Regions from separate parts of the Peribacillus sp. FSL H8-0477 genome, predicted to be linked through region 3. Evidence: a T-box and tRNA genes for the amino acid it is inferred to sense, from the RefSeq annotation. Region 3 holds a T-box; the other regions hold tRNA genes.
The links. A T-box is a leader RNA that pairs with one kind of tRNA and senses whether it is charged. The one in region 3 lies ahead of tyrS (tyrosine--tRNA ligase), so its partner is inferred to be a tRNA-Tyr.

Region 1: it has a tRNA-Tyr gene. The T-box ahead of tyrS (tyrosine--tRNA ligase) is inferred to sense a tRNA for this amino acid. The anticodon was not compared.
Region 2: it has a tRNA-Tyr gene. The T-box ahead of tyrS (tyrosine--tRNA ligase) is inferred to sense a tRNA for this amino acid. The anticodon was not compared.

What each region holds. Positions count from the first base shown of each region.
Region 1 is NZ_JBBODE010000002.1:61,887-65,146, reverse strand. Features, by position in the region: gene rocF (arginase) at 30-926, opposite strand; tRNA gene MHI18_RS12175 (tRNA-Ala) at 1,050-1,122, opposite strand; tRNA gene MHI18_RS12170 (tRNA-Gly) at 1,149-1,223, opposite strand; tRNA gene MHI18_RS12165 (tRNA-Lys) at 1,231-1,303, opposite strand; tRNA gene MHI18_RS12160 (tRNA-Gln) at 1,395-1,469, opposite strand; tRNA gene MHI18_RS12155 (tRNA-Tyr) at 1,560-1,643, opposite strand; tRNA gene MHI18_RS12150 (tRNA-Thr) at 1,654-1,726, opposite strand; tRNA gene MHI18_RS12145 (tRNA-Val) at 1,744-1,819, opposite strand; tRNA gene MHI18_RS12140 (tRNA-Glu) at 1,832-1,906, opposite strand; tRNA gene MHI18_RS12135 (tRNA-Thr) at 1,943-2,015, opposite strand; tRNA gene MHI18_RS12130 (tRNA-Asn) at 2,017-2,091, opposite strand; rRNA gene rrf (5S ribosomal RNA) at 2,145-2,260, opposite strand; rRNA gene MHI18_RS12120 (23S ribosomal RNA) at 2,381-3,260, opposite strand, start outside.
Region 2 is NZ_JBBODE010000002.1:653,081-656,340, forward strand. Features, by position in the region: rRNA gene MHI18_RS14840 (23S ribosomal RNA) at 1-934, shown strand, start outside; rRNA gene rrf (5S ribosomal RNA) at 1,056-1,171, shown strand; tRNA gene MHI18_RS14850 (tRNA-Asn) at 1,197-1,271, shown strand; tRNA gene MHI18_RS14855 (tRNA-Ser) at 1,275-1,366, shown strand; tRNA gene MHI18_RS14860 (tRNA-Glu) at 1,376-1,450, shown strand; tRNA gene MHI18_RS14865 (tRNA-Val) at 1,461-1,536, shown strand; tRNA gene MHI18_RS14870 (tRNA-Met) at 1,575-1,648, shown strand; tRNA gene MHI18_RS14875 (tRNA-Asp) at 1,656-1,732, shown strand; tRNA gene MHI18_RS14880 (tRNA-Phe) at 1,743-1,818, shown strand; tRNA gene MHI18_RS14885 (tRNA-Tyr) at 1,861-1,944, shown strand; tRNA gene MHI18_RS14890 (tRNA-Trp) at 1,952-2,025, shown strand; tRNA gene MHI18_RS14895 (tRNA-His) at 2,063-2,138, shown strand; tRNA gene MHI18_RS14900 (tRNA-Gln) at 2,178-2,252, shown strand; tRNA gene MHI18_RS14905 (tRNA-Gly) at 2,256-2,330, shown strand; tRNA gene MHI18_RS14910 (tRNA-Cys) at 2,340-2,413, shown strand; tRNA gene MHI18_RS14915 (tRNA-Leu) at 2,421-2,501, shown strand; gene MHI18_RS14920 (L-lactate permease) at 3,091-3,260, shown strand, end outside.
Region 3 is NZ_JBBODE010000001.1:1,552,670-1,555,929, forward strand. Features, by position in the region: gene tyrS (tyrosine--tRNA ligase) at 188-1,444, opposite strand; T-box leader at 1,501-1,724, opposite strand; gene MHI18_RS07870 (transglycosylase domain-containing protein) at 1,872-3,260, shown strand, end outside.

The DNA of each region.
Region 1 (3,260 bases), on a different contig from region 3:
TGCATTATGTAAAAGCAGTGTAATCTACTTTACACTAACTTTTCTCCAAACAAAGAACCCATTAAGGCAACAGCAACCGTCGCTGTTTTATTTTTTTCATCTAGGATAGGATTAACTTCTACAAATTCAGCAGAAGTCACAATACCTGACTCTGAAAGCATTTCCATCGCCAGATGACTTTCTCTGTATGTGATTCCTCCCAACACGGGGGTTCCTACTCCTGGAGCATCTATCGGATCTAACGCATCCATATCTACTGATAAATGGACACCGTCTGTTTTATCTTTAAAGAAAGCAATAGTCTCTTCCATTACTGCTGCCATCCCGCGTCTATCAATTTCATGCATCGAAAAAACTTTAATCTCTTTCGAACTTATTAATTCTCTTTCTCCCTCATCTAAAGAACGAGCACCAATAATGACAATATTTTCGGGTTTAATTTTAGGCGAGTATCCATGGATGTTTACAAGCCCATCGTTTCCCAGCCCTATACTAACTGCTAGTGACATCCCATGAATATTACCAGAAGGCGTCGTCTCATCTGTATTTAGATCGCCATGAGCATCAAACCAAATCACACCCAGATTCTCATAGTGTTTTGACGCTCCTGCTAATGTTCCAATGGCAATTGAATGATCCCCACCTAATACAAGAGGAAATGAGTTCTTACCCAGAATAGCATCGACTTTTTCTGCCAGCACCCTGCTCCCGACAGTGACCTCTTTCAAGTTATTCAGCTTTGTTTCTGAAGCAGCCAACTGTTCGGGTCTTCCAATCGTAATGTCTCCTAAATCCTCTACATCAATCCCTAAGCTTCCAAGTTTCTCTACTACCTCGGCATACCTGATTGCACTTGGTCCCATATCTACCCCACGTCTATTTTGACCGAGATCCATAGGCAGACCAATGATTGTTATTTTCTCTATCTTCAATTCCTCAACCCCTTTAAACCATTTTATACCAATATAGGCAGATGGTTCAACAAAACAAAAGGTTGTATAAAGATACAAAAAAAACCTTAAACCAAAGAATGGTTTAAGGTTTTTGTATGGAGCCTAGCGGGATCGAACCGCTGACCTCCTGCGTGCAAGGCAGGCGCTCTCCCAGCTGAGCTAAGGCCCCTCTTGTACAGTAATGTACGATTGAGATGGAGCGGAAGACGGGGTTCGAACCCGCGACCCCAACCTTGGCAAGGTTGTATTCTACCGCTGAACTACTTCCGCATAAAAGTGAGCCATGTAGGATTCGAACCTACGACCCTCTGATTAAAAGTCAGATGCTCTACCAACTGAGCTAATGGCTCATATTAATTAACAAAATAAAAAGTCAGATGTATATGTTTACTATTCAAACGTAAACTCACAACTGAGCACTTGATACTTCATATAATAATATGGCTGGGCTAGCAGGATTTGAACCTACGCATGACGGAGTCAAAGTCCGTTGCCTTACCGCTTGGCTATAGCCCAATATATTGTATACCTGACAAAAAAATAGGTGGTAATCATATATTCCCCTAAATGAGAAAATATATAACTGTCCACTAATTGATTTTATAATGGTGGAGGGGGGCAGATTCGAACTGCCGAACCCTAAGGAGCGGATTTACAGTCCGCCGCGTTTAGCCACTTCGCTACCCCTCCAGAAAAACAGTGCCGGCAAGAGGACTTGAACCCCCAACCTACTGATTACAAGTCAGTTGCTCTACCAGTTGAGCTACACCGGCAAGTGTAAAATAAAACATGGTGGAGGATGACGGGATCGAACCGCCGACCCTCTGCTTGTAAGGCAGATGCTCTCCCAGCTGAGCTAATCCTCCATATATATAAAGTGGTGACCCCTACGGGATTCGAACCCGTGTTACCGCCGTGAAAGGGCGGTGTCTTAACCGCTTGACCAAGGGGCCTAACTAATTTTCATATCAATTCCAAGTAAACTAGTAAGCTCCCAAGCGGATTCGAACCGCTGACCTCTTCCTTACCATGGAAGTGCTCTACCTACTGAGCTATGGAAGCATGGCTCCGCAGGTAGGACTCGAACCTACGACCGTTCGGTTAACAGCCGAATGCTCTACCACTGAGCTACTGCGGAATGGTATAATGTTTCCTAAAACTCTTCGATAGATAAAAATTAAAAGTGAATCTGCCTGGCAATGTCCTACTCTCACAGGGGGAGACCCCCAACTACCATCGGCGCTGAAGAGCTTAACTTCCGTGTTCGGAATGGGAACGGGTGTGGCCTCTTCGCCATCATTACCAGACATTATTCATTTATCAAAGACATTTATTATTATAATATCTTTTTATGGATTTTTCAAGAACAAATTTCTTGTTCTTTCAAAACTAGATAATAGGAAGGTTAATGCACAATATTAAAACGAATGGTTAAGTCCTCGATCGATTAGTATTTGTCAGCTCCACGTGTCACCACGCTTCCACCTCAAACCTATCTACCTGATCATCTTTCAGGGATCTTACTAGCTTACGCTATGGGAAATCTCATCTTGAGGGGGGCTTCATGCTTAGATGCTTTCAGCACTTATCCCGTCCGCACGTAGCTACCCAGCTATGCCTTTGGCAAGACAACTGGTACACCAGCGGTGCGTCCATCCCGGTCCTCTCGTACTAAGGACAGCTCCTCTCAAATTTCCTGCGCCCACGACGGATAGGGACCGAACTGTCTCACGACGTTCTGAACCCAGCTCGCGTACCGCTTTAATGGGCGAACAGCCCAACCCTTGGGACCGACTACAGCCCCAGGATGCGATGAGCCGACATCGAGGTGCCAAACCTCCCCGTCGATGTGGACTCTTGGGGGAGATAAGCCTGTTATCCCCGGGGTAGCTTTTATCCGTTGAGCGATGGCCCTTCCATGCGGAACCACCGGATCACTAAGCCCGACTTTCGTCCCTGCTCGACTTGTAGGTCTCGCAGTCAAGCTCCCTTGTGCCTTTACACTCTACGAATGATTTCCAACCATTCTGAGGGAACCTTTGGGCGCCTCCGTTACTCTTTAGGAGGCGACCGCCCCAGTCAAACTGTCCACCTGACACTGTCTCCCACCCCGATAAGGGGCGCGGGTTAGAATTTCAATACAGCCAGGGTAGTATCCCACCAATGCCTCCACCGAAGCTAGCGCTCCGGTTTCAAAGGCTCCTACCTATCCTGTACAAGCTGTACCAAAATTCAATATCAGGTTACAGTAAAGCTCCACGGGGTCTTTCCGTCCTGTCGCGGGTAACCTGCATCTTCACAGGTACT
Region 2 (3,260 bases), on a different contig from region 3:
ACGAAAGGCGTAACGATCTGGGCACTGTCTCAACGAGAGACTCGGTGAAATTATAGTACCTGTGAAGATGCAGGTTACCCGCGACAGGACGGAAAGACCCCGTGGAGCTTTACTGTAACCTGATATTGAATTTTGGTACAGCTTGTACAGGATAGGTAGGAGCCTTTGAAACCGGAGCGCTAGCTTCGGTGGAGGCATTGGTGGGATACTACCCTGGCTGTATTGAAATTCTAACCCGCGCCCCTTATCGGGGTGGGAGACAGTGTCAGGTGGACAGTTTGACTGGGGCGGTCGCCTCCTAAAGAGTAACGGAGGCGCCCAAAGGTTCCCTCAGAATGGTTGGAAATCATTCGTAGAGTGTAAAGGCACAAGGGAGCTTGACTGCGAGACCTACAAGTCGAGCAGGGACGAAAGTCGGGCTTAGTGATCCGGTGGTTCCGCATGGAAGGGCCATCGCTCAACGGATAAAAGCTACCCCGGGGATAACAGGCTTATCTCCCCCAAGAGTCCACATCGACGGGGAGGTTTGGCACCTCGATGTCGGCTCATCGCATCCTGGGGCTGTAGTCGGTCCCAAGGGTTGGGCTGTTCGCCCATTAAAGCGGTACGCGAGCTGGGTTCAGAACGTCGTGAGACAGTTCGGTCCCTATCCGTCGTGGGCGCAGGAAATTTGAGAGGAGCTGTCCTTAGTACGAGAGGACCGGGATGGACGCACCGCTGGTGTACCAGTTGTCTTGCCAAAGGCATAGCTGGGTAGCTACGTGCGGACGGGATAAGTGCTGAAAGCATCTAAGCATGAAGCCCCCCTCAAGATGAGATTTCCCATAGCGTAAGCTAGTAAGATCCCTGAAAGATGATCAGGTAGATAGGTTTGAGGTGGAAGCGTGGTGACACGTGGAGCTGACAAATACTAATCGATCGAGGACTTAACCATTCGTTTTAATTACATGCAAAAAACCTTCTTATTATCTAGTTTTGAAAGAATAAGTAAAATTGTTCTTGAATTTTTAACAAAAAGATATTATAATAATAAATGTCTTTCAAAATGAATAATGTCTGGTAATGATGGCGAAGAGGCCACACCCGTTCCCATTCCGAACACGGAAGTTAAGCTCTTCAGCGCCGATGGTAGTTGGGGGTCTCCCCCTGTGAGAGTAGGACATTGCCAGGCAGATTCATTTAAACCACTATATTATTCCGCAGTAGCTCAGTGGTAGAGCATTCGGCTGTTAACCGAACGGTCGTAGGTTCGAGTCCTACCTGCGGAGCCAAATGGAGAGCTGTCCGAGTGGCCGAAGGAGCACGATTGGAAATCGTGTAGACGGGTAACCCTGTCTCAAGGGTTCAAATCCCTTGCTCTCCGCCATTACTTCACGGCCCCTTGGTCAAGCGGTTAAGACACCGCCCTTTCACGGCGGTAACACGGGTTCGAATCCCGTAGGGGTCACCACATACATATTGGAGGATTAGCTCAGCTGGGAGAGCATCTGCCTTACAAGCAGAGGGTCGGCGGTTCGATCCCGTCATCCTCCACCATATTTTTTAAAAAGTGACGTTAGTAAAATTCCCATTATCGCGGGGTGGAGCAGTTCGGTAGCTCGTCGGGCTCATAACCCGAAGGTCGCAGGTTCAAATCCTGTCCCCGCAATCATAATGGTCCGGTAGTTCAGTTGGTTAGAATGCCTGCCTGTCACGCAGGAGGTCGCGGGTTCGAGTCCCGTCCGGACCGCCATTATTATTATGGCTCAGTAGCTCAGTCGGTAGAGCAAAGGACTGAAAATCCTTGTGTCGGCAGTTCGATTCTGTCCTGAGCCACCATTATAAACTTGATTTCTTAAGTTTACTAGCAGTATTATATATGGAGGGGTAGCGAAGTGGCTAAACGCGGCGGACTGTAAATCCGCTCCTTAGGGTTCGGCAGTTCGAATCTGCCCCCCTCCACCATCTTTACAGGGGCATAGTTTAAAGGTAGAACTGAGGTCTCCAAAACCTCCAGTGTGGGTTCGAGTCCTACTGCCCCTGCCATTTTTAAATTAAATTTAAATACTTTTCTCTTATCATGGCGGTTGTGGCGAAGTGGTTAACGCACCTGATTGTGGTTCAGGCATTCGTGGGTTCGATTCCCATCAGTCGCCCCATTTTTTTTTGAGAAAATATACTTAATATATAGATACTAATGGGCTATAGCCAAGCGGTAAGGCAACGGACTTTGACTCCGTCATGCGTAGGTTCAAATCCTGCTAGCCCAGCCATTAGCGGAAGTAGTTCAGTGGTAGAATACAACCTTGCCAAGGTTGGGGTCGCGGGTTCGAACCCCGTCTTCCGCTCCAATAAATATTGGCGGCATAGCCAAGCGGTAAGGCAGAGGTCTGCAAAACCTTTACCACCGGTTCGATTCCGGTTGCCGCCTCCAATTATTTGCCTGAGTGGTGGAATGGCAGACACGCCGCACTCAAAATGCGGTGCCGTAAGGCGTGCCGGTTCAAGTCCGGCCTCAGGTATTACTAAAAAGACTTCGTATGTCATATACGAAGTCTTTTTTCTGTTTGAATTTTAATGCCATTCATAACGAAATAGGTCTAAACCATTAAAAATAGTCCTAGACGGGAATAAAGCATGTTCAGACGGGATTAGTATTTCCACAGACGGGAATAACTCGTTTGGTGACGGGATTATCGCCATCTCAGACGGGAATAATTCAAAAGCAGCAAGCAAATAGAGAAAACACCCACTCCAAGGCAACGTGTCCACTAAACAGAGATCTCTTCTTTCTAGGCCATTATAAATTTAAAGAATTATTTGATAAAACAAAAAATATATGGAAATCTATTTACAACTTGTATAGAATAGGATAAAAGATTAAAAGTTTTAAGGGTGATAAAGTTAATCTAAGGGGGTGAAGAGAGGCGGGGGCGGGCTTTATAATGAATCAGGGAGAGTCGAGTAAAGCAAATCTTCATTCACAATTGATCGTTGTGTAAAAGCAGGAACAGCCAGGGGTAACTTCAAAAATATTTTGTATTATGATTGTACCTAATTATGTAAGCGTTTACTTGTGACTGTATTCTGTTTTTAAAATGGAGGTATGTTATGACTTTTGTACAAGACGTAACTGCAGTAGGGGGAAGTCTAGGTCTGACTGCGTTAGTTGCTGTTATTCCAATACTATATTTTTTCTGGGCTTTGGCAATTAAAAGAATGAAAGGGTATATAGCAGGTCTGACTACGTTATTGATTGCTTTGATTTTAGCAGTAGCTGC
Region 3 (3,260 bases):
TCAGGTTTCAATTTAGACATCGGCTTAATATCCAAATTAATTGTAGAAAGCCTGATTGGATTGGAAGGTGGGAACAGGTGAGACCCGCAGAAAGCGAGCGCCTGGAAAAGAAATCAACAGCCCCATTTTTTAAAAAAACACACGCGCACTGATTATTAATCAGTGCGCGTGTGTTTTCAGCTATTCATTACTTAATGAGAGTGTATTTCTTTTTACCTCGACGAATTAACAGGAATTCGCCTTCAATTTTATCATTGTCACTTACCGTATATGCAACGTCGGTTACTTTTTCACCATTAATTGAAATGGCACCATTTTGGATATCTTCACGCGCTTGTCTTTTTGAAGGAGAAATCTTGGCTTCAATTAATAGATCCACTAAGCCAATCTCATCGGAACTTTCACGTTCATACGTCGGAACATCCTTGAATCCAAGCTTGATTTCTGCTGCGCTTAACGTATTAACAGCGCCGCTAAATAATGCTGCAGAAATTCTAACCGCTTGTTCAAGCGACTCTGAACCGTGAATTAGTCTCGTCATTTCTTCTGCTAATTTCTTTTGTGCTTTTCGTAAATGCGGCTCTGAAGCTACTGATTCCTCAAGAGCTTCAATTTCCTCGCGCTCTAAGAACGTAAAGAATTTCAAGTATTTGATTACATCAGTATCCGCTGTATTAATCCAAAACTGGTAGAACTCATATGGTGATGTTTTTTCTGGATCCAGCCATATTGCGCCGCCCTCTGTCTTCCCAAACTTCGTACCATCTGATTTAGTTACAAGAGGAATAGTCATTCCGAACGCCTTCGTATCTCCATCGTGTGATTTACGAATCATTTCTAGTCCTGTTGTGATATTGCCCCATTGATCACTTCCGCCAATTTGGAGCTTACAGCTGTGATGATCATACAGATGATTGAAATCTATTCCCTGTAGAATGGTATACGCAAATTCCGTAAAGGATAAGCCCGTTTCCAAACGTGAAGCAACCGTATCCTTGGCAAGCATGTAGTTGATCCCTATATATTTTCCATAGTCGCGGAGGAACGTAACCATATCAATTTTGCCAATCCAGTCATAATTATTTACCATGACTGCACCGTTATCTCCGTCAAACTCAAAAATTTGTGTTAATTGATTTTTAATACAATCCGCATTATGAAGCACGCGATCTAGTGTTTGAAGTTGTCTTTCTTCTTTTTTACCAGACGGATCACCGATAAGTCCTGTAGCTCCTCCAACTAATACAAGTGGACGGTGACCATGTTTTTGGAATCGACGCAAAGTTAGGAATGGCAATAAATGTCCTATATGCATACTATCCGCAGTAGGATCTACTCCGCAATATAATGATATTTTCTCTTTTTCTAACAGATCCGTTAGACCGGTCTCATCTGTTTGTTGATAAATAATCCCTCTCCATTCGAGGTCTTTAATAAGTTCCATACGATTTTTCCTCCTTTATATGCCGCAAACAAACACAAAAAAGCCCCTTCATAAAATGAAGGGACGAATAAATTCGCGGTACCACCCAACTTGAGAACATAGCTTGCCTGTCCTCCGCTTAAACTGAATAACGGCCATCAGCCGTTTGCTGCTAAATGTATATGGTTCACAGCAAATGCTCCAGGACGTAATTCACCACGCTATATGTACCGGTTTTCACCTCCCACCGGCTCTCTAAAACAGGGATAGCTTTGCTACTTAATCCTATCATCGCTTTACATTATTAAATTTTAAGATAATAAATTTTTATCATACATAGTGACAACTGTCAACTTTATTTGACATTTTTATGGAAAATAATAAAAAGTAGTCATTCTCAAAACGGCTTATATGCTATAATGTATGTGATTTCAGGGGGTTTGATACGATGAAAAATAATGAAAGAAATAAACAGACACAGCTGCGTCCGGTAATTGATTTTTTTAAGGACAAGCGAACAAAAAAATACTCAAGAATTACATATCAGGTTGTCTGGAACTTAACGCTTTTATTCATACTTACACTAATACTCGGTTTTTCATTTGCAGGAGGCGTTGGAGCTGGTTACTTTGCTGCACTTGTAAAAGAGGAACCAATCAGATCAAAAACAGACCTAAAAAAGGATTTATACAATTATGAAGAAACCTCAGAAATCTACTTTGCCAATAAGGTTTATCTCGGCAAACTTACATCTGATTTGGAACGTGAAGAAATTTTATTAAACCAAATGTCAACACATCTTACTGACGCCATTATAGCCACAGAGGATGAATATTTCTATGAGCATGAGGGTGTCGTACCAAAAGCCATTATGCGTGCAATTTTTCAAGAAATGACAAATGCCTCTGTTCAATCAGGCGGAAGTACGTTGACTCAGCAATTAATTAAGAATCAAATACTAACAAATGAAGTATCTTTCGAGCGGAAAGCAAAAGAAATACTACTTGCGCTTCGCGTCGAAAAGTTCTTTGAGAAAGAAGAAATACTTCAAACCTATCTTAATATTTCAACATTTGGCAGAAACTCATCAGGTAAAAACATTGCAGGCGTTCAAGCTGCCTCAGAAGGGCTTTTTGGGATTAAAGCTAAAAAGCTTAATCTCCCACAGTCTGCCTTTATTGCCGGGCTGCCTCAAAGTCCATTCGGGTATACTCCATATACCCAAAAAGGAGAATTAAAAACAAATCTCGAACCAGGTCTGAATCGAATGAAAACGGTTCTAAAGAGAATGTTTGATGGCGGCTATATCACTGAAGCAGAATATAAAGATGCACTAGCTTATGACCTTGTAAAGGATTTCATAGGACCTCAACCACAACCCTATGATGAATACCCTTGGGTTACTTATGAAATTGAAAAACGTTCCGTAGAAATTCTCACAACCATCTTTGCAAAAGAAGCTGGCTATAATGAAAAAGACCTTGAAAAAGATAAAGATTTAAAAGAACAGTATACGACCATAGCTGATCGTAAGCTTCATCAGAACGGCTATAAAATTTATTCGACAATCGATAAAAAAATATATAATAAAATGAAAAAAGTAGCGAAAGATTACCAGTATTATGGGAATACAAAAAAACAGAGAATAACAGATTCAGAAACAAAAGAATCAAAGGTTATTGATCAACCAGTAGAAACCGGAGCCATCCTTATTGAAAATAAAACGGGTAAGATTCTTAGCTTTGTAGGCGGCCGGGATTATTCACGGGAACAATTGAATCATGCTACTGCAGCTAAGCGTCCAAATGGATCCACCATGAAACCACTGCTCGTCTAT